DNA from 2 places in the Kribbella sp. CA-247076 genome. Region 1 is predicted to be linked to the other one. Evidence: predicted binding sites of a transcription regulator. Region 1 holds the regulator's gene; the other holds the start of a gene.
What was found. The regulator HrcA, encoded in region 1, represses chaperone genes, less so after heat shock. The targets are predictions, from matches to a motif close to TTGGCACTCGNNNNNNNCGAGTGCCAA.
Positions count from the first base shown of each region.

Region 1 (14,605 bases):
GCCGGACGAGCCGAGCGCCGAGCAGGCCGTCCTGCGGACGGTCGAGACCGACCGGGTGATCGAGGCGATGCGCACCCTGCCGGAGAAGCAGCGCACCGTGATGGTGCTGCGGTACTACGGCGACCTGTCCGAGGCGGAGATCGCCGAGACGATGGGGATCAGCCGCGGATCCGTGAAGAGCCACGCCGCGCGGGCGAGCAAGTCGCTCCGCCAGCTCCTGGAGCAGAACCTATGAACGACCAGCAGCCGAACGATCCGTTCGACGAGTTGATGCGCCGGGCGCTGGCCGAGGAGGCCGACCGGGTGGAGCCGGCCGACGCGCTGCCGGAGATCCAGGCCCGCGTCCGCGGACAGCGTCGTACCGGCAGCCGACGTCCCTGGATCCTGACCGCCGGCGCGGCCACCATCGGCACGGCCGCGGCGATCGGGGCGTTCACCGTGCTGGACGACAACGCCGGCGACGAGCCGCTGGCCGGAAGCCCGAGCACCACGACCTCCGCCAGCCGCGCGCCGTTCTCCTCCGCTCCGGCGACCGGCGCGGAGCCCAGTCCCGCTCCCACGCCAGCCCCGACCACGCCGCCCACCACGACGCCGACGTCATCTGAGCCGACGCTGGGCGGCAAGCCCGAGCAGGTGGTGAAGAGCGCGGTCGTCCCGGTCTACTGGCTCGGCGACCGGGTCGGCGCCAACCGCGCCGGTGAGGTCCGGCTGTACCGGACGTGGGCCAACGTCAAGGGCCGCCCGGCCACCGAGGCGGTCCGGATCATGACGTCCGCGAAGCCCGGTGACCCGGACTACTACTCCGTCTGGCGCGGCGCCCAGCTCAACTCGGTCACGCGGTCCCCCGGACTCGTCACCGTCGACTTCAAGCAGCTCCCACGGACCCGTCTCGACGCCGCCGCCGCGAAGGTCGCGGTCCAGCAACTCGTGTACACCGTGCAGGGCGCTCTGGCCGCCGACACCGAGCGGGTCCAGGTCACCGAGCAGGGCCGGACCGGGACGAAGCTCTTCGGCCAGGTCGACACCTCGACCCCACTCGCCCGGGCCAAGTCGACCGACGTGCAGGCACTGATCTGGATCACCTCGCCCGAGGACGGCGCCGCGACGACCGCCCCGATCAAGGTCACCGGCCTCGGCTCGGCGTACGAAGCGCACCTGAACTGGCGGATCCTCAACGCCAAGACCGGCCGCGTCGTCGCCGAGGGCCCGACACAGACGAGCGAGGCCTACAAGTTCACTCCGTTCGCCTTCGTCGTCGAGAAACTCCCACCCGGCACCTACACCGTCGAGGTCTTCGAACCCTCCGCCGAAGACGGCCGCCCCACCTCCACCGACACCAAAACCTTCCACCTCAAGTAGCCGGCACCGTCAGTCGCGGGAGACGGTGTAGTGCAGGCGCACGGAGCCACCGGCGTCGGTGTGCACTGAGAGCAGCCGCAACGGGGTTGGTTGCTCGCCGACGGCCAGGGGCGGTCCGTCGACGACTGACGGCGTACCTAGCCCGCCGATGAGCGCAGGCGCCAGCGTCAGGTGCAGCTCGTCGATCAGACCTGCCCGCAGCAATGCACCGTTGAGCCCGCCGCCCGCGTTCGACAGGACACAGCTGACGCCGAGCTCGGTCCCCATCGCCGCGATCGCCTGCGTCAGGTCTACCTGGTCCTCACCGACGACGAGGTAGCAGATTCGTTCCCGACGGAGGTAGGCGAGATAGTCGGGTGGGGTCGACCGCGCCACCAGGACCAGGGCGTCCCAGTTCTCGTGCTTCTCGGTCCAGCGCACTCGTCCGCGACTGTCGACGACGGTGAACCACAGGTGCGGCGGCGACGGCTGTCCGGTGATGTCAGGCGGAAGGAAGTGCTGGTAGAGCTCGGCGGTGTCGCCGTCGTACGCCGGTAGCTCCTCCGGAACCTCGTCCTCGGCCACCAGGCTGCCGCTGCCCTCGAGTACGGCGTTGCAGCCGTACTGCTCCCTGACCACTTCGAGGACGTCGATCGAGACCGGATCGTCGGCGTACGGCGTCATCGCTGCCCACAGAGCCGAGCTCGGCGGATGCATCAGGATCGCCTCCCGGGTGAGGGCGACCTTCCCGTCCACGCTGGCTCCCACGCTGACCACCACACGCGGTCGGTCCGGCATCGCGGCCTCCTTCGGTCGGCCAGAACGGCAGAACACCAGGTCTACCAACAGCCACCGACAACCTCGGCCGTTGTCAGCGCCAGCGGGTGGGGGTTAGGAGGGCTGCGGCGGCGGCCACGCCGGCGGTGGAGGTGCGGAGGACGGTGGGGCCGAGGCGGACGGGGTCGACGGCGAAGGTGGTGAGCTCGGTGGGGGTGATGCCGCCTTCGGGGCCGATGACGATCACGATGTCGCCGTCGGTGGGGACGTCGAGCGAGGCAAGTGGAACCTTGGCTTCCTCGTGCAGTACGACGGGGAGCGCGGCGCCGGCCACCAGGCGGGCGACCTCCGCGGTCGTGGCAATCGGGGTGACCTCCGCGAACCAGCTCCGGCGGGACTGCTTGCTCGCCTCGAACGCCCACGCCTGCCACTTCGCCAGCGTCTTCGCCGACCGCTCGGGATTGCCGCGGAACTGACTCCGATCCGCGTTCCACGGCACGATCACGTCGGCGCCGACCTCGGTCAGCATCTCCACCGCGAGCTCGGCCCGCTCCCCCTTCGGCAGCGCCTGTACGACGACCAGCCGCGGACTGCTCGCGGCCACGGCCCCACGGTTGTCCACGGCAACAGTCAGCCCGGCCTTGGACGCGGTCGTCACCGCCCCCTCGGCCCACGCCCCGCGCCCGTCGGTCAGCCGGACCCGCTCGCCCGGCCCGATCCGCCGGACCACCGCCGCATGCCGCCCCTCAGCACCCTCCAGCCGCAGCTCGGCACCCGACAGGTCCTCGCAGAAGAAGACCGCGACGCCCATCGCCTAGTGGGCGCCGAAGGCGTCACGCAGGCGGCCGAAGACGCCCTTGTGGGTGGCCTGGACCTGGCCCTGCGGGCGCTCCTCGCCGCGGATGCCGGCCAGTTGCCGGAGCAGGTCGGCCTGGCTGTCGTCGAGCTTGGTCGGGGTCTCGACGATCACCTGGACGATCAGGTCGCCCCGGCCGGCGTGCCGCAGCCGCGGGACACCGCGGGCCGTCAGCGTCATCGCCGTACCGGACTGGGTGCCGGGCCGGATCTCCAGCGGAGTGGTCTCGCCCTCCAGCGTCGGCAGGTCGATCGTCGTGCCGAGCGCGGCCGCCGTCATCGGCAGCGTGACGGTGCAGTGCAGGTCGTCGCCGTTGCGGGTGAAGATGTCGTGCGGCTCGACCTCGATCTCGACGTACAGGTCGCCGGCCGGGCCGCCGCCGGGGCCGACCTCGCCCTGACCGGACAACTGGACCCGGGTGCCGGTGTCCACGCCGCCGGGAATCTTCACGGTGACGGTACGACGGGAGCGGACCCGGCCGTCGCCGGAGCACTCGACGCACGGGTTCGGGATGATCGTGCCGAAGCCGCGGCAGTTCGGGCAGGGGCGCATCGTCCGGACCTCTCCGAGGAACGACCGCTGGGTGTGGGTGACCTCGCCGCGGCCGTGGCAGATGTCGCAGGTGACCGGCTCGGAGCCGGCCGCCGCACCCGAGCCCGAACAGGTCGGGCAGAGTACGGCAGTGTCGACCTTCAGCTCGCGGGTGGTGCCGAACGCGGCCTCGGCCAGGTCGATCCGCAGCGGGATCAGCGCGTCCTGGCCGCGCCGGGTCCGCGGCCGCGGCCCGCGGGTGGCCCCGCCGGTCTGGCCGAAGAAGGCGTCCATGATGTCGGTGAACGTGAAGGCCTGCCCGAACCCGCCGGGCCCGCCGCCCGGGCCGGCGGTCGCGAACGGGTCACCGCCGAGATCGTGCAACTGCCGCTTCTGCGGGTCGCTCAGCACCTGGAACGCGCGGCCGATCTCCTGGAACTTGTGGTGCGCGTCCTCGGAGTCGTTCACGTCCGGGTGGTACTGGCGGGCCAGCTTGCGGTAGGCCTTCTTGATCTCGTCCGGTGACGCGTCACGGCTGACGCCCAGGACGGCGTAGTAGTCGGTGCTCATACTCCAAGCCAGGGGGTTGGTGTGGTGGTCGTCATGAGTCGGCCAGGATCTGGCTGACGTAGCGCGCGACGGCGCGGACGGCGCCCATCGTGCTGGGATAGTCCATATGGGTCGGGCCGACGATGCCGAGCGTGGCCAGCGCCTCCGACTTGGACCCGTACCCGGTCGCGACCACCGAGGTGGTGGCCAGCTCCTCGTACGGGTTCTCGTGCCCGATGCGGACCGTCAGGGTCTGCGGATTGGTCGCCTCACCGAGCAGCTTGAGCAGGATCACGTGCTCCTCGAGCGCCTCCAGCACCGGCTTCACGTTGCGCTCGAAGTCGTCGCCGTACCGGGTCAGGTTGGCCGCGCCGCCGACCGCGATCCGCTGCTCGCCGACCTCGTCGGTGAACGCCTCCAGCAGCGTGGTGACGATCGCCGCCACCAGCGGCCGGTCGGCCGGCGCGAACAGCTCGGTGACCGCGGCCAGCGAGGTGGTCGCCTCGGTCAGCCGCTGCCCGGCGAGCGCGGTGTTCAGCCGGGACCGCAGATCCGCGATCAGCTGCTCGTCGACGTCGTGCGGCGGCTCGACGATCCGCTGCTCGACCCGGCCGGTGCTGGTGATCAGCACCAGCAGCAGGCGGCGCGGTGTCATCGTGACCACCTCGATGTGCCGCACGCTGGACCGGTTGAGCGACGGATACTGCACGATCGCGACCTGGCGGGTGATCTGGGCGAGCAGCCGGACGGTCCGGCGGACGACGTCGTCCAGGTCGACCGCGCCGGCCAGGAAGGAAGTGATCGCCTTCTTCTCGGCCGCGGTCAGGGTCTTGACCGTGCTCAGCTTGTCGACGAACAGCCGGTAGCCGGCGTCGGTCGGGATCCGGCCGGCGCTGGTGTGCGGCTGGGTGATGTACCCCTCCTCCTCCAGCGCGGCCATGTCGTTGCGGACGGTCGCCGGCGAGACGCCGAGGTTGTGCCGGTCGACCAGGGTCTTGGAGCCGACCGGCTCGTGCGTGGCCACGTAGTCCTCGACGATGGCGCGGAGTACATCCAGCTTGCGTTCGTCCAGCACGCGCACCACCCTCTCTCGGCGACCTTGGCACTCCGATGATTCGAGTGCCAGTCTACCGAGCCGTAGTAGCCGCCAGTGCCGACTTGCGGCGTGGGGCGGGTCTCAGGCCGTGTCAGGCACGATCGGGAGACGCCCCCAACGGTACGGCGGCCGGCCGCTCGACCGTGCTCGCGACGTCCACCGGCTGGTCCTGGGCGGCCGCTTCCAGCACGGACTCCAGTACGTCGAGCACGTGGTACGCCAGTGCTCCATCGGCCCGGTGCGGCTCGCCGTTGCGGATCGCCCGGGCCATGTCCGCGACCCCGACGCCCCGGCCGGCTCCGGCGTACCCACCGGCGACGGGCAGTGGCGTCCAGTCGCGCTGCGTGGCGGTGGCGATCTCGACCGTGCCGTCGAAGCCGTTCGGGTCCGGCACAGAGAGGCTGCCCTCGGTCCCGTGCACCTCGATCCGCGGCAGCCGGGCGGCCCACACGTCGAAGGACATCAGCAGGCTGGTCAACGCGCCGGACTCGTGCTCGAGTACGCCGGTCACGTGCGTCGGCACCCCGACCGCGAAGGTCTCGCCGGCCCGCGGACCGGTGTGGATCTTCCGTTGCTGCTGTGACTGTCCGGCGCGGGCGGTGACCCGACGGACCGGACCGAGCAGGGTGACGAGACTGGTCACGTAGTACGGACCCATGTCGAGCACCGGGCCGCCGCCGGGTTGGTAGTAGAACTCCGGTGCCGGGTGCCACAGCTCGTGGCCGGGCGTGACGAAGGACGCGGTCGCCGCCGTCGGTACGCCGATGTCGCCGCGGTCGATCGCGACCCGGGCGGTCTGGGTGCCGGTGCCGAGCACGGTGTCCGGCGCGCAGCCCACGCGCAGGTTGTTCGCGGCGGCGTACTTGAGCAGGGGCTCGGCCTCGGCCCGGTCGACGGCCAGCGGCTTCTCGCCGTACACGTGCTTGCCGGCCTCCATCGCGGCCTGGTGCACGGACGCGTGCGCGGCCGGGATGGTCAGGTTGACCACGAGGTCGACGTCGTCCGCGGCGTACAGCTCGGCGGGCGGGAGCGCGCGGATGCCGGGGTTCTGATCGGCGATCGCCTGTGCGCGGGCCACGTCCAGGTCGGCGACCGCGACCACCTCGACGCCGGGCAGCTTGGCCAGGTGGTCGAGGTAGGTCCCCGAGATGACGCCGGTGCCGACTATGCCGATGCGGGTCACTGCGTCGGTCACTTGCTCGCCCACAGCAGCCCCCGCTCGATGATGGTCCGGACCTCCGGTACTTCGAGGTCGTCCAGCTTGTGGCCGACGGTGCAGACGAAGACCTTGCCGGCCCCCCACGTCCGGGTCCAGACGGCCGGCATCACGGCGCCCTCGATCCACGGGAAGTCCGGGTGCGAGCGGAAGGTCGTGGTCGCGAGCACGGTGTTCGTCGGGTCGTAGTGGACGTAGTACTGCTCGGTGTGGACGTCGAAGTGCTTGATGCCCTCGACGATCGGGTGCCCAGTCTGCTCAGGGACGATGTCGACCCGGTAGTCGGTGAAGCCGTGCGGGTGCGAGATGAACTGACCGCCGGTGACGAAGCTGTAGTCGGCGTTGTTGCGGAACGAGTCGCAGATGCCGCCGTGCCAGCCGGCGAACCCGGTGCCCTTGCGGATCGCCGCGTCCAGGCCCTTGAAGTGCTCGGGCTCGATCTCGCTCATCGTGACGCACTGCAGCACCAGGTCGACGCCGTCCAGGTCGAGGTAGCTCTCGGTCGTGTCGGAGACGGTCACCTCGAAGCCGTTCTCCCGCAGGTACGGGATGAACAGCTCGGTCGCCTCGACCGGCGAGTGCCCTTCCCAACCGCCCCGGACCACCAGTGCACGTCGTGTCGTCACGCCGTCCGCCCTTCGAAAGTTTCGATGTCGAGCTCGGAAAAGTTGCGCCCCGCCACCGTGACACTAAGCCCCGCCCGACCGGCCTTCAAGTGCGATTCCACCGGCCGGAAGACGCACTAGGGTCAGCCGTATGGGCTGGAAGTTCTGGAAGCGCGACAGCGAACGGCCGACCGACCACGTGACCCGGCCGCAGGACGTCGTACCGACGGGTGCGTTCGGGCTGACGGTCGAGGACGTGTTCTCGATCACCGGCCGGGGGACGGTCGTGACGGGGCGGGTGACCGCCGGCACGGTCGGGGTCGGCGACCAGGTGCTGATCAGCCGGGCCGGTACGCCGCTGCTGCAGACCGAGGTGACCGGGATCGAGATGTTCCGCAAGGTCGTCGACGTCGCGAACGCCGGTGAGAACGTCGGCCTCGTGCTCCGGGACGTCGACCGCGACCAGGTGGTCAGGGGCGACGTACTCAGCAAGTAGTGTCGAGGCCATGAGTGCGTGGGTGGAGATCGCGGACCGGACCTGGGTCCGCCGGTACGACGAATGGGACCTCAACGTCGGCGTCGTCGCCGGCAGCGACGGCGCCCTCGTGATCGACACCCGGGCCACCACCGAACAGGCCGAGGAGCTCGCGACCCACATCCGCGAGCTCACCGACCAACCGGTCCGCTGGGTGGTGAACACGCACGCCCACTTCGACCACGTGGTCGGCAACAGCGTGTTCGCCGAGGCCACCGTCTACCTGCACGAGAACGCCGCCGCCGAGGAGGACCTGGCCGGTACGACGTTCTCGGTCGCGAAGGTGATCGACCTGGGTGATCGCCGGGTCGAACTACTGCATCTGGGCAACGCGCACACGTCCGGCGACACGGTCGTCGTCGTACCCGATGTGGACGTGTTCTTCCTCGGCGACCTGATCGAGGAGTCCGCGCCGCCGTCGTACGGCGAGGACTCGTTCCCGCTCGAGTGGCCGGACACGATCGACCGCGTGATCGGCATGCTGTCCGAGACGTCGAAGGTGGTCCCCGGTCACGGCGCGGTCGTGGACGCCGAGTTCGTCCGCGCGCAGGCCGGCGACCTCGGCACGGTCGCGAACACGATCTCCGGGCTGCACCACGGTGGTACGTCGCTGGCGGACGCGCTGAAGCACACCGACGACTGGCCCTGGCCGCTCGAGCACCTGCAGGACGCGATCAAGCGCGGCTACGAGGCCCTCGGCACTCCCCGCCGCCCGACCCTCCCCCTGCTCGGACCCTGATGGACCCCTGCCTCGAGCCATAGGTAGTTGTCCGTTGACAGGACGTCCTGCCAGAGCGCAACTTGTTGCGAAGCAGTCGTCCTGAACCGGATGGGGTGGTGGGACCGATGGCCCTTGCTGAGCAGACCGTGCATCCCGACGGCCGAATCGAACTGACCGATCCCGACGCGGTGGCGAACAGCCCGTACGGCAACGCGGAGCTCGCCCCGACCCGGTTGCCGGAGCGCAACTGGACGACGTACAACTACGCCGCCCTGTGGATGGGGATGGCGCTGAACATCCCGAGTTACCTGCTCGCCGCGGGGCTCGTCCAGCTCGGTATGAACTGGTTGCAGGCGTTCCTGGTCATCACCGTCGGGAACCTCGTCGTCCTGGTGCCGATGCTGCTGAACAGTCACGCGGGGACGAAGTACGGGATCCCGTTCCCGGTGTTCGCCCGGGCGTTCTACGGGCTGCGCGGCGCGAACCTGCCGGCGCTGCTGCGGGCGTTCATCGCCTGCGGGTGGTTCGGGATCCAGACCTGGGTCGGCGGCCAGGCGATCTACGTGATCGTCGGCAAGCTCGCCGGGGACGGCTGGACCAACGCGTCGGCGATCGGCGGCCACGCCTGGACGTTGTGGCTGAGTTTCGCCTTCTTCTGGGTGATCCAGATGCTGCTGATCTGGCGCGGGATCGAGGCCCTGCGGTCGTTCGAGAGCTGGGCCGCGCCGCTCGTCCTGGTCGGCTTCCTCGCCCTGATGGTGTGGGTGGTGGCCGAGGCCGGCGGTCTCGGCCCGATCCTCGACCAGCCGTCGCAGCTGGGCTGGGGCGCCGACTTCTGGCGGATCGCGGCGCCGTCGCTGATGGGCATGATCGCCTTCTGGGCCACGCTGTCGCTGAACATGCCGGACTTCACCCGGTTCGGCGGGAGCCAGAAGCAGCAGGCGCTCGGGCAGGCGCTCGGCCTGCCGACGACGATGTCGCTGATCGCGATCATGTCGATCATCACCACCTCCGGCACCGTCGTCGTGTACGGCGAGGCGATCTGGGACCCCGTCGTCCTCGCCGCCCGGTTCGAGAACCCGGTCGTGGTGGTCTTCGGCCTGGTGATCGCGATCCTCGCGACGATGACCACCAACGTCGCCGCGAACGTGGTCAGTCCGTCGTACGACTTCTCGAACGCCGTCCCGAAGCTGCTGAACTACCGCACCGCCGGCCTGGTCACCGGCGTCATCGGCATCCTCATCCAGCCGTGGCGGCTGATCTCGGATCCGTCGATCTACATCTTCACCTGGCTCGGTTTCTACGGCGGCCTGCTCGCGTCCGTGGCCGGCGTACTGATCGCGGGCTACTGGCTGATCGACCGGACGAACCTGTACCTGGCCGACCTCTACCAGCCCAGTGGCCGCTACTGGTACGCCGCCGGGTGGAACTGGCGGGCCGTGGTCGCGACCGTGCTCGGCTCGCTGCTCGCGGTCGGCGGCGCCTACTCCAACCCGGGCGCCGGCCCGTTCCCGGAGGACGGCCTGATCCCGTTCCTCAAGCCGCTGTACGACTACTCGTGGGCGGTCGGGCTGGTGGCCGGGTTCCTGACCTATCTGCTGTTGACGCGGTTCGCCCCGGCTCGTGAGCGGAGCGCGGCGCCGATGTTCTAGCGATCGTCGGCGCGGCCGAGCAGATAGGCCCGTTCGACCTCGTTGTCGGTCAGGTCGGCGGCCGACCGGTACGCGGCCCGGGCCGCGGGCAGGTCACCGAGTTCCTCCAACAGGTGTGCCCGGACGGAAAGTTCGCGGTGGCGGGTGAGTGGGTTCTCCGAGAACTTGTGGGTCCGTTCGAGGTCGTCGAGGAGCGCGAGGCCGCGGGTCGGTCCGTACGCCTTGGCGACCGCCACCACCCTGCTCAGGCTGATGGGGTCGGTCGGCAACAATCGCTCCAGCCAGAGGTAGAGCGCGGCGATCTGCGGCCAGTCGGTCTCCGCCGCGGTCGTCGCCTGCGCGTGCACGGCGGCGATCGCCGCCTGCAACTGGTGCGGGCCGACGTTCCCGGCCGGCCAGACGGACTCGATCAGGGCGATGCCTTCGTCGATCAGCTCGCGGTCCCACCTCGAGCGGTCCTGTTCGTCGAGCGGGACGAGTTCGCCGCCGGATTCGGCGCGAGCCGCTCGCCGGGACTGGGTGAGCAGCATGAGCGAGAGCAGGCCGGTGACCTCGGCGTCGTCCGGCCGCAAGCGGTGCAGCATCCGGGTGAGCCGGATCGCCTCCTCGGTCAGCTCCACCCGTTCGAGCCGGTCGCCGCTGCTCGCGGTGTACCCCTCGTTGAAGACGAGGTACAGAACCGTCATCACCGCGTCGATCCGGGCCGGCAGGTCGTCGGCGCTCGGTGGCTCGAACCGGGCGCCCGACTGCTTGAGGCGCTGCTTGGCCCGGCTGATCCGCGTCCCCATGGCCGATTCGGCCGCGCCGTACGCGTGCGCGATCTCGGTGGTGGTCAGGCCGCCGACCGCGCGCAGCGTGAGGGCCACCTGGGAGGTCTGGCTCAGAGCCGGGTGGCAGCAGAGGAGAAGCAGAAGCAGGCTGTCGTCGTAGTCGACGACAGCCGGCGCCGGGCCCGCGAGTACGGCGGGATCCGCCAGGCCGGCCTCCTGCTCGCGGCGCCGGGCGGCCTGCTCGGAGCGGACCATGTCGATCATCCGGCGATAGGCGACCCGGATCAGCCAGCTCCGAGGCTCCGCCGGGATCCCCTCGTCCGGCCAGCGGCGACTGGCCACGAGGAGGGCCTCCTGGACCGCGTCCTCGGCGATGTCGAACCGGCTGAACTTGCGGACCAGCGCCCCGAGGACCTGCGGCGCCTCCTCGCGCAGCAGGTCCTCGATGGCGTGGTCCGGGTCGGTCGTTGCCATCAGCTCGTGAAGTCCTCGCCCATGATCGGCCGGATCTCGATGGGCTCGCCGAGGATCTCCACGATCCGGCTGACGATGTCGACGGCCCGGTCGTGACTGGCGCAGTCGAGCACGGCGAAGCTGGCCAGCACCTCCTTCAGCTCGGCGAACGGCCCGTCGGTCGCGACCACGCCGGCGTCGGTCTTCCGCACGGTCGTGGTCATCACCGGATGCCCGAGCCCCTCGCTGGTGACGAACTCCCCCGTCGCACGCAGCTCGGCCTCGAACTTCTGGTACGTCGCGAACGCGGCCATCGCCTCCTCGGAGGCGGAGTCGGCGGTAGCCGCGTCCCAACTGGCGGCAGGGGTGTAACCCAGCAGGATGAACTTCATCGGGCGCTCCTTCGGGGAGAGGCGCGGCGTACCGCACCACCATCGTGTGCTCCACGGACACGTTCCATGAACACAGCTACCTCGGTCGCCGCTTCGTGGTTTTGACGTGCCGTGGATGTGACGTGGATCACAGCAAGCGAATGTGGAAAACCTCGTCCTCGCTCCGAGGTGTCGGTGACTGCGGCCGCTGGGGACGCAGACCACCGAGAAGGAGCACTGTGATGACCGAGGACATTCGCGACCAGGCCGCTGACGACACCACCGCCTACGCCGCCGAGCAGCCGGAGCCCACCGCGGCGCTGCGCGCGCTCGACCGCCTGGTCGGCTCGTGGAAGGTGACCGGCGGCGCCGAGGGGACCGTCCGCTACGAGTGGATGGAAGGCGGCTACTTCCTGATGCAGCACGTCGAGCTCAGCCAGTACGGGCAGGAGACCATGGGCCTGGAGATGATCGGCAACCTGCACCCGTTCGGCGAGCCCGTCGGCGCGGACGTCGTCTCCCGGTTCTACGACACCTCCGGGAACACCTTCGACTACGCCTACGAGCTGGACGGGGACACCCTGTGGATCTGGGCCGGCGCCAAGGGCAGCCCGGCGTACTACCGCGGCACCTTCAGCGCGGACGGCCGCTCGGTCACCGGCGAATGGACCTACCCGGGCGGAGGCGGCTACGACTCGACCATGACCCGCATCTGAACCGCGTCCGGGCCGGCCCCGGCTGCGACACCAGGTGTGTGGTTGACCGGTCAGCCGCCGCCCACGACATACGGTTGGGCGGTGGCTGATCGGTATGGGAACGACGTACTCGCCGGGGACTGGCGCAAGCCCAAGAACGGGCGGACCGTCGAGGTCGAGCTCGAGAAGGGCATGGTCGTCGAGGAGCCGAGCTCGGGTTTCGTCGGCGCGGTGGTCCGCTGGGAGCACGGCGTGGTCGACCTGGAGGACCGGTTCGGCAAGATCAGGACCTACCCGCTCGGGCCCGGGTTCTGGCTGGACGGCAAACCGGTCAGCCTGAAGGCACCGAAGAAGGCCGGGCCGGCGAAGAAGACCCGGACGGCATCAGGTTCCGTGGCCGTGGACAACGTCCGGGCGAAGGTGGCCCGGGCGAGCCGGATCTACGTCGAGGGCCGGCACGACGCCGAGCTGGTCGAGCGGGTCTGGGGTGACGACCTGCGGATCGAGGGCGTCGTGGTCGAGTACCTCGAAGGGGTCGACGACCTGCCCGCGATCGTGAACCGCTTCCAGCCCGGTCCGGGTCGCCGGCTCGGCGTCCTCGTCGACCACCTGGTCGACGGCTCGAAGGAGTCCAGGATCGCCGCCCAGGTGACCGGTGCGCACGTACTGGTCGTCGGCCACCCGTTCATCGACATCTGGGAGGCGGTCAAGCCGTCCTCGGTCGGGATCAAGGCGTGGCCGGTCATCCCGCACGGGCAGGAGTGGAAGAAGGGCGTCCTGCAGGCCTTCGGCTGGCCGGCGACCGACCAGGCCGACGTGGCCGCGGCCTGGAAGCACATCCTGTCCAAGGTGAACAGCTACGCCGACCTCGAGCCGGCGCTGCTCGGCCGGGTCGAGGAGCTCATCGACTTCGTGACTCTGGACTGAACGCCGGGATCTTCGCCGCGATCCACTCCTGGATCCGGTTGCGGAACCGTCCGACATACCAGGTCACCACCCCGAGGACGAGACCGGCGGCCAGCACCAGCCCGGCGAGCAAGGCGGCGACGATCCGTACGGCGGCCACATCGACAACGCCGGCCACCACCAGCAGCACGGCACTCAGCCCGATGGCTGCCAGCGGCAACCACCGCTCGAAGATCAGCGGCCGCTTGGCCGGCGTCAGCTTCGGACTGCGCACCAGCCGCTCCCACACGGTGACCCGGGCCGGCTCGGTGAACCATCTCGCCGCTCGCAGCAGCCACGATCCCGGCTGGTTCTTCCGGCCGGCCATCGCCTTGATCCAGTTCCCCGGCTGCTCACCGAGACCGCCGGAGACCTGGACCATCCGGTCGGCCAGCCCCTTGGTCGTGGCCCGGCCCTCGGCGGACTGGTTGAGCTCGTCCCGCATGGTCGTGAGCGCGGACAGCACAGTGGCGTCGCGGAAGTCGTCGGCCAGCCGCTGCACTCGTTCGGCGACCTTCTCGACCTTCCAGTCCTCCGCCAGCAGAACTTGTCGCTGCGTCTCCCGGATCCAGTCCGGATCGGCGCCGAGCATCGCGCCGAGGTGGGCGACGCAGTGCAGCCGGCCCATCAGCCAGTCCCACTGCCGCCAGTCCGCGGCGCCGAACGCACCGAAGTGCCCGACCTGCGTGCCGTAGAGGATCCGGTCCTTCAGCGAGTTGGCCACCGACCCTTCCTGCAGGTCGTCGAGCAGCGTCAGCGGGATGTCCGGCCCGAGGCGGACGAACTGGAACGGCGCACTGCGCTGCTGCGGTGTCCGCGCCGACGTACACCGCGAGACGATCTCCACCTCGAGCGCGGTCTCGACCAGATCCCAGCCGACCGCGGCGATCACGTCGGCGAACGCGTCCCCGAGGGCGCGCTGGACCTGCAGATCCTCGAAGATGTCGCTCAGCCCGACCGCGACGGTCTCGGCTCCACCCGGCAGTCCCAGCTCCAGCTCGGCCTTGACCAGCCGTGCGGACAACGCGTCCCGCACCGCCTGGGCCTTCAGCAGGCAGTCGCTGGTCTCCTGCAGCCGCTTCTCCAACTCCTCCCGCTCGGCCGGCGGCGCGGTGCCGAGCTTCGTCCGCAACGATCGCAGCACCAGCCGGACGACGCGTTCGGCGGCTCCGGTCCCCCACGGCCAGCTCGGGTTGCCGTCCGCGTCGTTGCGCAGCGGCGCCGTCTCACCGTCGGGCTCCGGGACCCACGGGTGGTCCGTCCGCAGGATCTCGTCGATGTCCTCCTCGGACAGCGCTGTCGCGGCGTCGAGTACGGTGGTCTGCTCGTCGCTCGCGATCGTCACCGCCTCCCAGACGTCGCCGGCGGCCCGGCCGCGCGCGTACGTCGGCTGCAGCGCCTTCGCCGCCGCCCGCAGCCGAACCCGCTCACCTGGTTGCTCCATGCAACGATCGAACAGCCGCTGGGTGTCCGACCAGGACGCGTCCGCCTCCAG
Region 1 covers NZ_CP192051.1:2,380,396-2,395,000, reverse strand. Annotated here, with positions in the region: gene ACQPYZ_RS11570 (SigE family RNA polymerase sigma factor) at 1-235, shown strand, start outside; gene ACQPYZ_RS11565 (Gmad2 immunoglobulin-like domain-containing protein) at 232-1,359, shown strand; gene ACQPYZ_RS11560 (RibD family protein) at 1,369-2,136, opposite strand; gene ACQPYZ_RS11555 (16S rRNA (uracil(1498)-N(3))-methyltransferase) at 2,210-2,926, opposite strand; gene dnaJ (molecular chaperone DnaJ) at 2,930-4,072, opposite strand; gene hrcA (heat-inducible transcriptional repressor HrcA) at 4,104-5,126, opposite strand; gene ACQPYZ_RS11540 (Gfo/Idh/MocA family protein) at 5,239-6,342, opposite strand; gene ACQPYZ_RS11535 (ThuA domain-containing protein) at 6,339-6,989, opposite strand; gene ACQPYZ_RS11530 (EF-Tu/IF-2/RF-3 family GTPase) at 7,120-7,464, shown strand; gene ACQPYZ_RS11525 (MBL fold metallo-hydrolase) at 7,475-8,242, shown strand; gene ACQPYZ_RS11520 (NCS1 family nucleobase:cation symporter-1) at 8,350-9,876, shown strand; gene ACQPYZ_RS11515 (RNA polymerase sigma factor) at 9,873-11,120, opposite strand; gene ACQPYZ_RS11510 (YciI family protein) at 11,120-11,491, opposite strand; gene ACQPYZ_RS11505 (hypothetical protein) at 11,713-12,186, shown strand; gene ACQPYZ_RS11500 (DUF3097 domain-containing protein) at 12,268-13,092, shown strand; gene ACQPYZ_RS11495 (DUF3376 domain-containing protein) at 13,067-14,605, opposite strand, start outside.

Region 2 (14,605 bases), 3.4 Mb from region 1:
GCGTCGGCCTGGTGACCGCTCGCACGATGGCCGACGTACTCGGGATCGAGGTCGCCGGCGTGTGCAGCCTCGACCTGCTGGCCCGGCAGTCCGAGTTGACGCTGCCGGTCGCCGTGGCGACGGACGCGCGGCGCAAGGAGGTCTACTGGGCGCTGTACGACGGTCCGGCCGCGAACGGGAGCCGGCGCCGGCTGGAAGGACCGGCGGTCGACCGGCCCGCCGACGTCGCGCACGTGCTGTCCGGCCTGCCGGTGATCGGTCGTGGCGCCGTGCTGTACGGCGACGTGCTGGGGGTCGCGGACGTCGACGTCGCCGAGTACCCGTCGGCCGAGGTGCTGGCGACGGGCGTGGTGACCGGGACGCTCGACGTGGTCGGGCCCGAGCCGCTCTACCTGCGCCGTCCGGACGTCACGCTGTCCGGCGGACCCAAGAGCGTGCTGCCGAAGTGAGACCTGCCATTCGGCCGGCCACCGTGGACGACCTGCCCGCGGTGGTTGCGCTGGACAAGGTGTGCTTCGGCGCGGAGGCGTGGAGTACGGTCTCGTGGACGACCGAGTTCGACCGGCTGTCCGACGACCGGGCCATCCTCGTCGCGGACGAGGGCGACCTGGTCGGGTATGTCGTCCTGCTGGTGCCGCCGGTCGCGCCGGACGTGGTCGAGTTGCTGCGGATCGCGGTCGCCCCGGCCGGGCGCCGGACCGGGATCGGCGGTCAGTTGACGACGGCGGCGCTGGCGCGGTGCGCGGGCCGGACGGTGATGCTGGAAGTTGCTGAGGGCAATGAAGCGGCCCGGGGTCTCTACCAGGCCTTCGGATTCGAGGAGATCAGCCGGCGGCGCGGGTACTACGCCGGTGGCGAGGATGCGGTGATCATGCGGTGGCGGGAGGACAAGTGACAGGCAACGAGCCCCTCATCCTGGGGATCGAGACGTCGTGCGATGAGACCGGGGTCGGCATCGTCCGCGGGCAGACGCTGCTCGCCGACGCGATCGCGTCGAGTGTCGAGGAGCACGCCCGGTTCGGCGGCGTCGTACCGGAGGTCGCGAGTCGCGCGCACCTGGAGGCGATGGTCCCGACGATCCGGCGGGCCTGCGAGACCGCGGGCATCAAGCCGACGGACGTGGACGCGGTCGCGGTCACCAGCGGTCCCGGCCTGGCCGGTGCGCTGCTGGTCGGGGTCGCCGCGGCCAAGGGCCTGGCGCTCTCGCTCGACAAGCCCTTGTACGGCGTGAACCACCTTGCGGCCCACGTCGCCGTCGACACGCTGGAGCACGGTGACCTGCCGAAGGGCTGTGTCGCCATGCTGGTGTCCGGCGGGCACTCGTCGTTGCTCGCGGTCGAGGACATCACCGAAGGTGTGCAGCCGATGGGCAGCACCATCGACGACGCCGCGGGCGAGGCGTTCGACAAGGTCGCGCGGGTGCTCGGCCTGCCGTTCCCGGGTGGCCCATATGTCGACAAAGCGGCGCGTGACGGCGGTGACCGGCTGTACGTGACCTTCCCGCGCGGCCTGACCTCGCAGCGGGACCTCGAGCGGCACCGCTTCGACTTCTCCTTCTCCGGTCTGAAGACCGCGGTCGCCCGCTGGGTCGAGGCTCGCCGCCGCGACGGCGAGGACGTGCCGGTGAACCACGTGGCCGCCGCCTTCCAGGAGGCGGTCTGTGACGTGCTCACCCGGAAAGCGATCGACGCGTGCAAGGACCGTGGTTTCGAGCACCTGCTGATCGGCGGCGGGGTCGCGGCGAACTCGCGGTTGCGCGCGATGGCGGAGGAGCGGTGCGCCGAGGCCGGCATCGCCGTCCGCGTGCCGCGACCGGGGTTGTGCACGGACAACGGCGCGATGGTCGCGGCGCTCGGTTCGGAGCTGGTGCGGGCCGGGAAGACGCCGTCGCCGCTCGGGCTGCCGGCCGACTCGTCGATGCCGATCACCGAGGTGCTGAACACGTGAGATGGACCGGGCCGGACGGCTTCGAGGCCGACGACTCCACGGACCGCGTCGACGTCGACGTCGTCCACGGCTTTCTGAGTACGTCGTACTGGGCGGAGGGGTTCCCGCGGGACGTCGTCGAGCGGTCGATCGCCGGTTCGCTGAATCTCGGGGTGTACGCCGCGGACGGGACGATGGTCTCGTTCGCGCGGATGGTGACGGACCGGGCGACGTTCGCCTGGTTGGCCGACGTGTTCGTGCTGCCGGAGTACCGGGGGCACGGGCTCGGGCGGTTCGTCGTGTCCACGCTGCTCGAGCACCCGGACCTCAGGGGTGTCCGTCGGACGATGCTGGCGACCGCGGACGCGCACGAGCTCTACCGCAGCTACGGGTTCGCCGGGCTCGAGGACCCGGACCGGATGATGGTCATCCGCCGCGATCCGGCGGAGCTGTACGGCCGCCGATGACGCGTCCGGGGATGGATCTGGTCCGGCCGCCGGCCGGGGCGACGGACCTGGTGCTGCTGGCGCACGGCGGGATGGAGAACTCGCAAGCCGTCCCGCAGTCGTGGCAGCCGCCGATCCTCCGGATGTGGCCGTTCGCCTGGGCGGTTCGCACGGCCGTGCCGGCGGCTGCGATCGGCTTGATGCGGTACCGGTACCGCGGATGGAACGGCGTGGCCGCGGATCCTGCCGTCGATCTCCGGACGGTGCTCGACGACCTGCCGCCGGTGATTCGCCGGGTGGTGCTGATCGGGCACTCGATGGGTGGGCGAGCCGTGGTCGCGGCCGGCGATCACCCACGGGTGGCGGGAGTGCTGGCGCTGGCGCCGTGGCTGCCGCCCGGTGAGCCGCTCACCGCGCTGCGGCCGCCGATCACCCTCGCCCACGGCACCGAGGACACCATCACCGACCCACGTGCCACCGCCGCCTACGCCGAGCGCCTACGGTCCGCCGGAACTCCGGTCAGGTTCTTCCAACTCGCCGGTGAAACCCACCCCATGCTCCGCCGTCACAACGACTGGAACACCCTGGTCGCCGACTTCACCACCGCAGCTCTCGCAACACCATCGACTGCGGCCGGCGCCAATCAATCCCCGGAGCCGCCTGCTCAATCCCCCGAGCCGCCCGCTCAATCCCCCGAGCCGCCCGCCAACCCGTTTCCCGGACCCGGCGCTGCGCCGTCCTCTGGGCCGGACGACCGTGACGTGCTGCTTCCGCGGTCCGGGCGGTCCTCGACCGCGGGTGCGGTGTTGTCCATCGCGGTGGCGCGGCTTCGGCTGCCGGTGGTCGCGCGCTGCAGTGCGGGGAAGGGCACGGCAGCGGGCAAAGACCTGGGGTGACTGCGCCGCTTGATCCCCAGGTGAACGGCCAGCGGCCAACCGGTTCGCCTGGAACTCTGCCCGAGCGAGGTGAACGCGCGACCTCAGCCGCGTGACCGATTAGTGGCGAGCCCTCGGGAGACTGCAGCAGCAGACGCAGCACCTCGCCCACCGGAAGTCTCCCGAAGGCCCGCACGTAGGATCGATCATATGTTCGACTGTACTCACAGCGCAACTCGGCGACAGGAATAGGCCACCGCGTCCCGGCCGATGCGGGTGACGATCAACGTAGCCGTCGCCGATCCCTTGGGCGACAGCTTCTTCCGGAGCTGTGCCGGGTCCACATCCACCCCACGCTTCTTGATCTCGAGCGTCCCGATCCCGTTCGCGCGAACCCAGGCCCGCAGCGCCTTCTCCTTGTACGGCAGCTCTTCCACCACCTCGTACGCCGACGCGAGCGGCGTCGGCACCAACTCCGCCGCAGTGACGTAAGCGATCCGCGGATCCAGCAACCACCCGTCAACCGCAGCCGCGACCGCAGTCACCAGTCCAGCCCGTACGACGGCTCCGTCCGGCTCGTAGATGTACCTCGCTGCCGGACCGCTCTCAGCCTCCGGCGCCTCGGTCACCGAAGCCCCACTCGGCAGCAGCGTCGCCCGCCGATCAACACCCGCGTACAAGTGACCGGACCACAGCGCGGCCTCCTTGACCTCACCGGCGTCGCTGATCCACTCTGCCTCGACCCCATCCGGTACGGCGTCGTGCGGGATGCCCGGTGCGACCTTGACACACGCAGTCCGTCCCAGCAGTGCGGTCACGAAGCTCCACGGCGGCGAGTAGGCGTTGTGGTCGAACACCCGTCGGCCGTCCGCACGCCGCGCCGGGTCCGCGAACACCACGTCGTACGGCGAGAGGTCGAAGGACTCGGCGTCGCCGACCACGACCTCACCGGGCAGCTCAAGGGCCCTCAGGTTCGCGCGGGCGGCCTGCGCGGTGGCAGGGTCGCGTTCGACGCCGGTGACTCTCAGACCGGCGCGGGCGGCGCTGATGAGGTCGCCGCCGATGCCGCAGCCCAGGTCGACCACACTGCTGCCCGGCAACGTGGCCGCGATCCGTGCGGCTCGGTGCGCGCCGACTGTGCTGCGGGTGGCCTGCTCGAGGCCGTCCGGGGTGAAGTACATCCGGGCCGCGTCCGGGCCGAACTTGGCGACGGCGCGGTGGCGCAACGAGGCCTGCGTGACCGCGGTGGTCACCAGCGTGGCGTCGTACCGCCGGCGAAGTTTCTCGACGAGTTGGAGCTCCCGGCCCGGCTGGTAGCTCGCACAGGCATCGGCGAGGACGTCCGCGCCGGGGCCGTCGAGCAGGCCGGTGACTGTCACCCCGCCACTTTAGAGGGGGCTCGAGCAGCCCTTGCTCCAGCTACGGGTCGCCATCGAGTAGAGCCGCCAGTTCATCGCCGAGCGGGTCTTCGGGCCGTAGATGCCGTCGGCGACCAGCTTGTGCCTGCGCTGGACCATCCGGACCACCGCGCGGGTGTTGCCGCCGTAGACGCCGTCGACAGCGAGCTTGGTGCCGTAGCAGAAGTTCAGGTTGCGCTGGAGGACGCGGATCGCGGTGTCCGGGTCGCCGGATGCCGAGGAGCCGCGATACGGGTCGTCGCCGTACATCAGGTTGCAGTACGTGCTGGCGGCGCCGTACACGGACGGCATCGGGATGCCCCAGGTGCGGTTGACCGGCACGAGCATCGCCGAGCGGCACTGCGTCAGCGCGGCCGCCGCGGAGGCGCGGCTTGTGTCGGCCGCCTGGTCGGCAGCGACCTGCGGCGGTGGGCCGACGGCCGGGGCGCCCGCGCTCGGGGCCGGCTGATCCTTGGCGGCGCCGGCGGCCACGGCCCCGACGGCGAGTGCGCCGGCCGCGGCGAGGACGGCCACGGTGCGGCCGGACAGCTTGGGCAGTGACGGGAAGCTGATGGCCATGGGCACTCCTCCGACCCTGGTCCCGCGGGCAGTCGGGACGCCGTACAGAGAACCGTCGCACGACGACCTCCGCCAGGCCAGGGCTCGACCACGATCCGTACTCGAACGGTCACAACATCGCCGGACCCGGTGAAGTCTGGCACTCGAGTTGACCGAGTGCTAATCGCGGCCTAGATTCGGTGTTGGCACTCTCCGGTGGAGGGTGCCAGCGGTCCGGCCCTTGACCCCCGCGACGGCAGGGGAGCGCGACCACCCGAGAAGCACAGACAAGCGAATCGACCGTGGAGGTCAGCAAGTGTCGGTCACGATCAAGCCGCTCGAGGACCGCGTCCTCGTCGCGCCGCTCGAAGCCGAGCAGACCACGAAGTCCGGCCTGGTGATCCCGGACACCGCCAAGGAGAAGCCGCAGGAGGGCGAGATCCTCGCCGTCGGTCCGGGCCGGATCGACGACAACGGCAACCGCGTCCCGCTGGACGTCGCCGTGGGTGACAAGGTCATCTACTCCAAGTACGGCGGCACCGAGGTCAAGTACGACGGCCAGGACTACCTGATCCTGGGCGCCCGCGACATCCTCGCAGTCGTCAGCAAGTGACGACCGCTCGCTGTTCCTGACCGACACCGCCCCGGTGCCGCACACCGGCGCCGGGGCGGAGTCGATCCGGCGCCCGGAGTCTCACTCCGGGGACGACCGGGTCCGGAAGGTGCCCGGACCGGCCGGCGATCGGCCGGCGGAGACCCGCCGCGCGACCAGCGCCGCGGACGACCGCCGCCGTCCGTCCGGACGGTGCGAGCACCGGCTGGGTCCGGTGGGGCGGCCCGCCGAGGCCGGGGAGACATCTCCGGCGGAGGCCGGCACGCCGGCGCCGGAGGGGCAGCAGTGGATCGGATCCGGCTGACCGCAACGAAGAAACATTCAGAGAGGGACTGGTTTTACCCATGCCGAAGATCCTCGAGTTCGACGAGAACGCGCGGCGCGCGCTGGAGCGCGGCGTCGACAAGCTCGCGAACACGGTGAAGGTGACGCTGGGGCCGAAGGGCCGCTACGTCGTCCTGGACAAGAAGTGGGGCGCCCCGACCATCACCAACGACGGTGTCACCGTCGCCCGTGAGGTCGAGCTGGACGACCCGTTCGAGAACCTTGGTGCGCAGCTGACCAAGGAGGTCGCCACCAAGACCAACGACATCGCCGGTGACGGCACCACCACCGCGACGGTGCTGGCGCAGGCGCTGGTGCACGAGGGCCTGCGGGCGGTCGCCGCCGGCGCCAACCCGATGGGCCTCAAGCGTGGCATCGAGGCGGCCGTCGAGGCCGTGTCCGCCAAGCTGGTCGACACCGCCCGCGCGGTGGACGACAAGGGCGACATGGCGCACGTGGCCACCATCTCCGCCCGGGACGCCGAGATCGGCGCCCTGATCGCGGACGCGTTCGACAAGGTCGGCAAGGACGGTGTGATCACCGTCGAGGAGTCGAACACCTTCGGGACCGAGCTCGAGTTCACCGAGGGCATGCAGTTCGACAAGGGCTACATCTCGCCGTACTTCATCACCGACGCCGAGGCCGGCGAGGCGGTGCTGGAGGACCCGTACATCCTGATCCACCAGGGCAAGATCTCCGCGATCGCGGACCTGCTGCCGCTGCTGGAGAAGGTCGTGCAGTCCGGCAAGACGCTGCTGATCATCGCCGAGGACGTCGAGGCCGAGGCGCTGTCCACCCTCGTGGTGAACAAGATCCGCGGCAACTTCACCTCGGTCGCCGTCAAGGCGCCGGGCTTCGGTGACCGCCGCAAGGCGATGCTGGAGGACCTGGCCGCGCTGACCGGCGCGCAGGTCGTCGCCCCGGAGGTCGGGCTGAAGCTCGACCAGGTCGGCCTCGAGGTGCTCGGTTCGGCCCGCCGGATCGTGGTCTCGAAGGACAACACCACGGTCGTCGAGGGCGCCGGCAAGTCCGACGACATCGAGGCCCGGGTCAACCAGATCAAGGCCGAGATCGAGCGCACCGACTCCGACTGGGACCGCGAGAAGCTGCAGGAGCGGCTGGCCAAGCTGGCCGGCGGCGTCTGCGTGATCAAGGTCGGCGCGGCCACCGAGGTCGAGCTGAAGGAGAAGAAGCACCGGATCGAGGACGCCGTGTCCGCGACCCGGGCCGCGATCGAGGAGGGCATCGTGGCCGGCGGCGGTTCCGCCCTGGTGCACGCGGCCACCGTCCTGGACGACAGCCTGGACCTCGAAGGTGACGAGGCCACCGGTGTCCGGATCGTCCGCAAGGCAATCGTCGAGCCGCTGCGCTGGATCGCCGAGAACGGCGGCTACGAGGGCTACGTCGTGACCTCGAAGGTCGCGGAGCTCGAGTCCGGCAGCGGCTTCAACGCTGCCACCGGCGAGTACGGCGACCTGCTCGCGCAGGGTGTCCTGGACCCGGTCAAGGTGACCCGGTCCGCGCTCGCGAACGCCGGCTCGATCGCCGCGCTGCTGCTGACCACCGAGACCCTGGTGGTCGACAAGCCCGAGGAAGAGGAGCCCGCCGCGGCCGGTCACGGCCACGGTCACGGCCACTGATCCTCAGGTCGTAACCACAGGAACCGCCCGCTGGTCCACGGACCAGCGGGCGGTTTCTTGCGCCACCGGTGTGATTGGGTTGCCGGGTGGCCGAGATTCGGGAGCGCGCGGACGCGGACGTCGCGACGTGCGTCGAGCTGTTGCGGGACGTGCACGACCTGGCCGGGTATCCGGTCAACTGGCCGGCGGATCCGCGCCAGTGGCTGACCCCGGTCGAAGGCCTCGGCTGCTGGGTGGCCGAGGTCGACGGACGGGTAGTCGGGCACGTGGCTCTGACGGCCGACGGGCCGGACGGTGCGCAGGTCGAGCGGTTGTTCGTGGACCCGAAGGCAACCCGGGCCGGTGTCGGCCGGCAGTTGCTCGCGCACTGCGTGACTATGGCCGCACAGTTCGGGCGGAGGCTGTCGCTCGAGGTGGTCGACCAGCCGGGCGCCGCGGCGATCGCGCTGTACCGGCGGGCGGGCTGGCGGGAGACCGGCCGGACCCCGATCGACTGGGGTGGCGACCGTGCCTCCCACCTCCTCCACTTCGAACCCCCGGAGTGAATACGCTCCTGGGATGGAGCTGACGGCATCCGCGCTGGTCGACGAGCTGCGGTCGCACGCTCGTCCGGACGAGCGTCCGCAGAAGCACTACCACGGCTCGGCCGGCGTTCTCGGCGTACGGATGGGCACACTCTTCGACGTGGCCAAGCGGTTCACCGCGATGCCGTTGACCGAGGTGGACCGGCTGCTCGACGTCGCGGAGTACGAACCGCGGCTGGCGGCGTTCTGCGTGCTGGACTTCAAGGTACGCAAGACGAAACTGCCGGCCGAGGAGCGTCGCGGCTGCTACGAGCTCTACCTCGGCCGGCACCATCGCATCGACAGCTGGGACATGGTCGACCGGGCCGCGCCGCGCGTCGTCGGCAGCTACCTGCTCGACAAGCCGCGTACGCCGCTGTTCGAGCTGGCCCGATCGGCCGATCCACTTCGCCGGCGTACGGCGATGACCGCGCCGCTCGCGTTCACCGGCGCCGGCGATCCCGACGCACTGGCCGACCTGTTCGCGCTGGCGGAGCTGCTCGTCGACGACACCGACCCGGTCGTGTCGAAACCTGTCGGCATCGCGCTCAAGTACGCCGGCACCGCCGACGAGCCCGCCCTGCGCGCCTTCCTCGATCGGTACGCCGACCGCATGCCCCGGCCCGCCCTCCGGTACGCCGTGGAGAAACTCGATCCGGCCGTCCGCCTGACCTACCTGAGCTGAGGTCCCGCAGATCTCCCCGTACGTACGGGCGGGTAGTGACAGATCGTGATGAAAAGTCCGGGGTGATCACGAATTGCCACTAGGCAAGAGAAGATGAGAGCCGTACCATCTTTCAGGCTGACCGGTCCAACACGAGGGGGCGAGGGGTGACCGAGGTCCAAGTACCGCACACCCACGACCGGGTCGAGCTCAGGGATCTAGCCGCGCTTGCGAGCGGAGGCGACCGGACAGCTCTCAACGACCTGCTCACACGGGTGCGTGCCGTGGCCCACCGCTACGTGCGGTCGAGGCTCTGGACGTACCCAGGCGGCGCCGACATGGTCGACGACGTCGCACAGGAAGTCTGTGTCGCGGTATTCGGCGCACTCGGCCGGTACCGTGACGAGGGGAGGCCCTTCGAGGCGTTCGTCTACGGCATCGCGGCCCGCAAGGTCGCCGATGCCCAGCGTGCGTTCGCAGTGGCCGACGTCTCGACGCCGGAGCTGCCGGACGGTGCGGACGACGCGCCGACGCCGGAGGAGCACGCGGTGCGGGACTCAGAGGTCCAGCACGCGATGGGGCTGCTGGAGAAGTTGCCGGAGAAGTTGCGGGAGATCCTGCGGCTCCGGGTGGTAGCGGGGATGTCAGCCGAGGAGACCGGCCGGGCACTGGGGATGACACCGGGGGCGGTGAGGGTCGCACAACATCGAGCGTTGAACACGCTCAGGGGGTTTGTGGGGCATGAGGCAGGGCTGGAACGAGGAGCAGGGGAGGGGCATCATGGCTGACCGTTTCGACCTCGACGCGATCGACGCCGATGACGCACTACTCGACCTGCTGGCCGCTGGTGGGGAGTCCGCGCGGACCGCGGGTGAGCAGGACCCGGCCGTGAAGCTGCTGGCCGATCTGCGGCTCGCCGTGGAGGTCGAGGACGAACTACCGGTCGAGACGATCGACGACCCGGAGAGCTTCCTGGCGCGCTGCGCGGCGCTCAACCCGGTGACGGACCCGTTCGCCCGCAAGGTGGCGACCCGCGGTCTGGCACTCGGCGTCGCCGCGGTCGCCGCGCTGTCGGTCTCCGGCGTCGCGGCGGCCGTCACCGGCGACCCGCTGTCGCCGTACGAGAAGGTCATCGAGAAGATGGTCGACGCGGTCCGCCCGCAGACCAGCTTCCCGACCGAACAACTCGACGGCATGCCGGTCGTCGACAAGACCAAGATCGTCAAGGTCGCGAAGGACTACCAGAAGAAGCAGGACGAGCGGAAGAAGGCCGAGCAGCAGACGGCGGACAAGCAGGAGCCGGTCCCGCCGGCGTCCGTCGTGCAGCAGGCGCTGCCCGAGGTGCTTCAGCGCATGCTGCCGGAGGTGGAGAAGCCGACCGTCAAGACGGCACCTCCGGTTGCGCCGACGACGCCCGCGCCCGAGCAGACCGAGGACGGGACGACCGAGGAGAAGCCGGCCGACGACCCGACCAAGGAGCCGACGGGCGAGCCGACCGAGGAGCCGACGCAGGAGCCGTCGGAGCCGCCGGTCACCACACCGCCGCCCGCGGAGCCGTCCGACCCGCCGGCCACGCCGGAGCCGTCGGACCCGCCGCCGACCACGACTCCGCCGCCGAACAACGAAGAGACCGGGGAGACCGGTACCAACCCGACGACCACGCCGACGGCGCCGTCGGGTGGGGACACCGGGTCGGACCAGGGGTCGGACACGGGGACCGGGGAGTCCGGGGACGACGCGCCGTCGCAGGAGCAGCCGCCGGCCGGTGACACCAAGCCGATCGAGGACGCCCCCGACGACAACCCGCCCGCCGACGAGAAGCCCGCGGACGAGCAGAAGCCGGCCGACGAGCAGAAGCCGGGGGGCGACCGGCGGGAGCCGGTGAAGGCTTCGTTGACGGAGTTGCTGGAGAAGGTCCTGCCGACGCCGACCGGTGCGCCGGTCGAGGTGCCGGGGGCGACGAAGTTCTTCGGCAACGCGAAGGCCGAGGGCAAGCACTCCAGCGGCAAGGTGACCACCGGCTCGGTCAAGAAGGCGTACGCCAAGGGCAAGCACTCCAGCGGCCGGTACGCCGAGGGCAGGCACGCCGCGATCGCCCGCGCCCACGGCTCGACCGCGTCGTCCGACGTACTGAAGATCCTGGGCGTCGTCAACAAGCCGACGAACTGATCACTCCGCGTACCCGTCCGGCACCGCCCGGGCGGGTACGTCGTACTCTCCGGAAGCCCCCGCCTGTGGACAGGCGATTCGGGCGACCGGGAGGCGGCGGCATAGGATGGTGTCCCGTTCTCGCCGTGTAAAGGTGCTCGTTTTCCTCATGGACATCACCCCCGCTGGAGTTCCCGACAAGTTCGCCGTCCTCGGTCTCACCTTCGACGACGTGCTGCTGCAGCCCAACGAGTCCGACGTCATCCCCTCCGAGGCGAACACCCGGTCCCGGGTGAGCCGCAACATCGAGGTCAACATCCCGCTGTTGTCCAGCGCGATGGACACCGTCACCGAGGCGCGGATGGCGATCGCCATGGCCCGCCAGGGCGGCCTCGGCGTGCTGCACCGCAACCTGTCGATCGAGGACCAGGCCCAGCAGGTCGACCTGGTCAAGCGGTCCGAGTCCGGCATGATCGCTCAGCCGATCACGATCGGCCCGGACGCGACCATCGGCGAGGCCGACGCGCTCTGCGGGCAGTACCGGATCTCCGGCGTCCCGGTGGTCGACGACGCCGGCGTCCTGGTCGGCATCGTGACGAACCGGGACATGCGGTTCGAGAACGACCTTTCCCGGCCGGTCCGCGAGGTGATGACCCGGCAGCCGCTGATCACCGGCAAACAGGGCATCTCCGCCGACGACGCGATGGCGCTGCTCAGCCGGCACAAGGTGGAGAAGCTGCCGCTGGTCGACGACGCCGGCAAGCTGACCGGCCTGATCACGTTGAAGGACTTCGTCAAGCGCGACAAGTTCCCGCTGTCCACCAAGGACGCGACCGGCCGGCTGCGGGTCGGCGGCGCGATCGGCTTCTTCGGTGAGGCGTACAAGCGGGCGATGACGCTGGTCGAGGCCGGCGTCGACGTGCTCGTGGTGGACACCGCGCACGGTCACTCCCAGGCGCAGCTGGAGATCATCCGCAAACTCAAGGCCGACCCGGCCACCCGCGGCGTCGACGTGGTCGGCGGCAACGTCGGCACCCGCGCCGGTGCGCAGGCGCTGGTCGACGCGGGCGCGGACGGCGTCAAGGTCGGCGTCGGCCCGGGCTCGATCTGTACGACGCGGGTCGTCTCCGGCGTCGGCGTACCGCAGGTCACGGCGATCTACGAGGCCTCGCTGGCGTGCAAGCCGGCCGGTGTGCCGGTGATCGGCGACGGCGGCCTGCAGTACTCCGGTGACATCGCCAAGGCGCTCGTGGCCGGGGCGGACACGGTCATGCTGGGCTCGCTGCTCGCCGGGTGCGAGGAGTCGCCGGGCGACCTGGTGTTCATCAACGGCAAGCAGTTCAAGGCCTATCGCGGGATGGGGTCGCTCGGTGCGATGCAGTCCGGCGGCCTGCGCAAGTCGTACTCCAAGGACCGCTACTTCCAGAGCGACGTCGGCTCGGACGAGAAGCTGATCGCCGAGGGCGTCGAGGGCCAGGTCCCGTACCGCGGCCCGCTGTCGGCCGTGGCCCACCAGCTGATCGGCGGCCTGCGGCAGTCGATGTGGTACACCGGCGCCCGCACGGTGCCGGAGCTGCAGGAGAAGGGCCGGTTCGTCCGGATCACCTCGGCCGGCCTGCAGGAGTCCCACCCGCACGACATCCAGATGACGGTCGAGGCGCCGAACTACTCCGGCCGCTGACCCCGCCTGCAACCCGTAAGGACACCAGATGACCGAGATCGAGATCGGCCGCGCCAAGCGGGGCCGGCAGGCGTACGCGTTCGACGACATCGCGATCGTGCCGTCGCGGCGGACGCGGGACCCGGAGGAGGTCTCGGTCGCCTGGCAGATCGACGCGTACCGGTTCGAGCTGCCGATCCTGGCCGCGCCGATGGACTCGGTGATGTCGCCGGCGACCGCGATCGCGATCGGCAAGGCCGGCGGTCTCGGCGTGCTGAACCTCGAAGGTCTCTGGACGCGGTACGAGGATCCGAGCAACCTGCTCGAGGAGATCACCAGCATCAGCAAGGAGCAGGCGACGCACCGCCTGCAGGAGATCTACTCCGCGCCGATCAAGCCCGAGCTGATCTCGCAGCGCGTGCAGGAGATCCGCGACTCCGGCGTCACCGTGGCCGGGGCGCTGTCGCCGCAGCGGACGAAGCAGTTCGCCAAGCACGTGGTGGACGCGGGCGTCGACCTCTTCGTGATCCGGGGGACGACGGTGTCGGCGGAGCACGTCTCGGGTCAGGCCGAGCCGCTCAACCTGAAGCAGTTCATCTACGACCTCGACGTACCGGTGATCGTCGGTGGGTGCGCGACGCACCAGGCCGCGCTGCACCTGATGCGGACCGGGGCGGCCGGGGTGCTGGTCGGCTTCGGCGGCGGCGCGGCGCACACCACCCGCAAGGTGCTGGGAGTCGCGGTGCCGATGGCGTCCGCGGTGGCCGACGTGGCCGCGGCCCGGCGGGACTACATGGACGAGTCCGGCGGCCGGTACGTGCACGTCATCGCGGACGGCTCGGTCGGACGGTCCGGTGACGTGGCGAAGGCGGTCGCCTGCGGTGCCGACGCGGTCATGGTCGGCTCGCCGCTGGCCCGGGCGAGCGATGCCCCGGGCGGCGGGTACCACTGGGGCGCCGAGGCGTGGCACTCCCACCTGCCGCGCGGCGAGCGGGTCGAGGTCGGCGTCACCGGGACGCTCGAGCAGATCCTGTTCGGCCCGTCCTGGGTCCCGGACGGCACGATGAACCTGGTCGGCGCCCTCAAACGAGCCATGGCCACCACCGGCTACACCGAACTCAAAGAGTTCCAGCGAGTCGAGGTCGTCGTCGGTTGACCACCGGTGTCCTGCTCCTGCACGGTTCGAGCGGTACGCTGGACGTGGAGCGGGCCCGGATCCTCGAGGCCGAGGGGTACGACGTCCTCGCGCCACGCTGGTTCGACCAGAAGATCAGCGAGATCCCGCTGGAGTCCTTCCCGCTGGACGAGTTGGCGGCCCGCAACGACCGGCTCGCGGTCATGGGTGTGTCCCGCGGCGCGGAGGCGGCGCTTCTGCTCGGCGCGTTCGACGAGCGGGTGGACGCGGTGATCGCGCTCGCCCCGACCGCGTACGTCTGGGGCTGGATCGAGGACGGCGAGCAGACGTCGGCGTGGACCTGGCAGGGGGAGCCGTTGCCGTACGTGCCCTTCGACCAGGAGTGGCAGGCAGACGATGATCCGCCGAGTTTCACGGGTCTGTACCGGCAGAGCCTGCGGAAGTACGGCGCTGACGCGGCGCGCATCCCGGTGGAGCGGATCCGCGGGGAGTTGCTGCTCGTCGCCGGCGGGGACGACCGGCTCTGGCCGTCGGTGGAGTTCGCCGAGCGGATCGCCGCCGCACGTGCAGGTCTGCCGACGCGCACGGTGGTCGCGGCGCGGGCCGGTCATCGGGTGCTGTTTCCCGGAGAGACGCCGAAGACGGGCGGGCAGCGG
Region 2 covers NZ_CP192051.1:6,479,205-6,493,809, reverse strand. Annotated here, with positions in the region: gene tsaB (tRNA (adenosine(37)-N6)-threonylcarbamoyltransferase complex dimerization subunit type 1 TsaB) at 1-449, shown strand, start outside; gene ACQPYZ_RS30800 (GNAT family N-acetyltransferase) at 446-895, shown strand; gene tsaD (tRNA (adenosine(37)-N6)-threonylcarbamoyltransferase complex transferase subunit TsaD) at 892-1,947, shown strand; gene ACQPYZ_RS30790 (GNAT family N-acetyltransferase) at 1,944-2,393, shown strand; gene ACQPYZ_RS30785 (alpha/beta fold hydrolase) at 2,390-3,268, shown strand; gene ACQPYZ_RS30780 (class I SAM-dependent methyltransferase) at 3,472-4,626, opposite strand; gene ACQPYZ_RS30775 (peptidoglycan-binding domain-containing protein) at 4,636-5,223, opposite strand; gene groES (co-chaperone GroES) at 5,519-5,815, shown strand; gene ACQPYZ_RS30765 (hypothetical protein) at 5,850-6,119, shown strand; gene groL (chaperonin GroEL) at 6,160-7,779, shown strand; gene ACQPYZ_RS30755 (N-acetyltransferase family protein) at 7,866-8,324, shown strand; gene ACQPYZ_RS30750 (DNA alkylation repair protein) at 8,338-9,027, shown strand; gene shbA (RNA polymerase sigma factor ShbA) at 9,174-9,794, shown strand; gene ACQPYZ_RS30740 (hypothetical protein) at 9,787-11,175, shown strand; gene guaB (IMP dehydrogenase) at 11,324-12,835, shown strand; gene ACQPYZ_RS30730 (GuaB3 family IMP dehydrogenase-related protein) at 12,864-13,970, shown strand; gene ACQPYZ_RS30725 (acyl-CoA thioester hydrolase/BAAT C-terminal domain-containing protein) at 13,967-14,605, shown strand, end outside.
Region 2: groES (co-chaperone GroES) is a predicted target of HrcA. The motif match lies at 5,360-5,386, and genes of this name have one in related genera.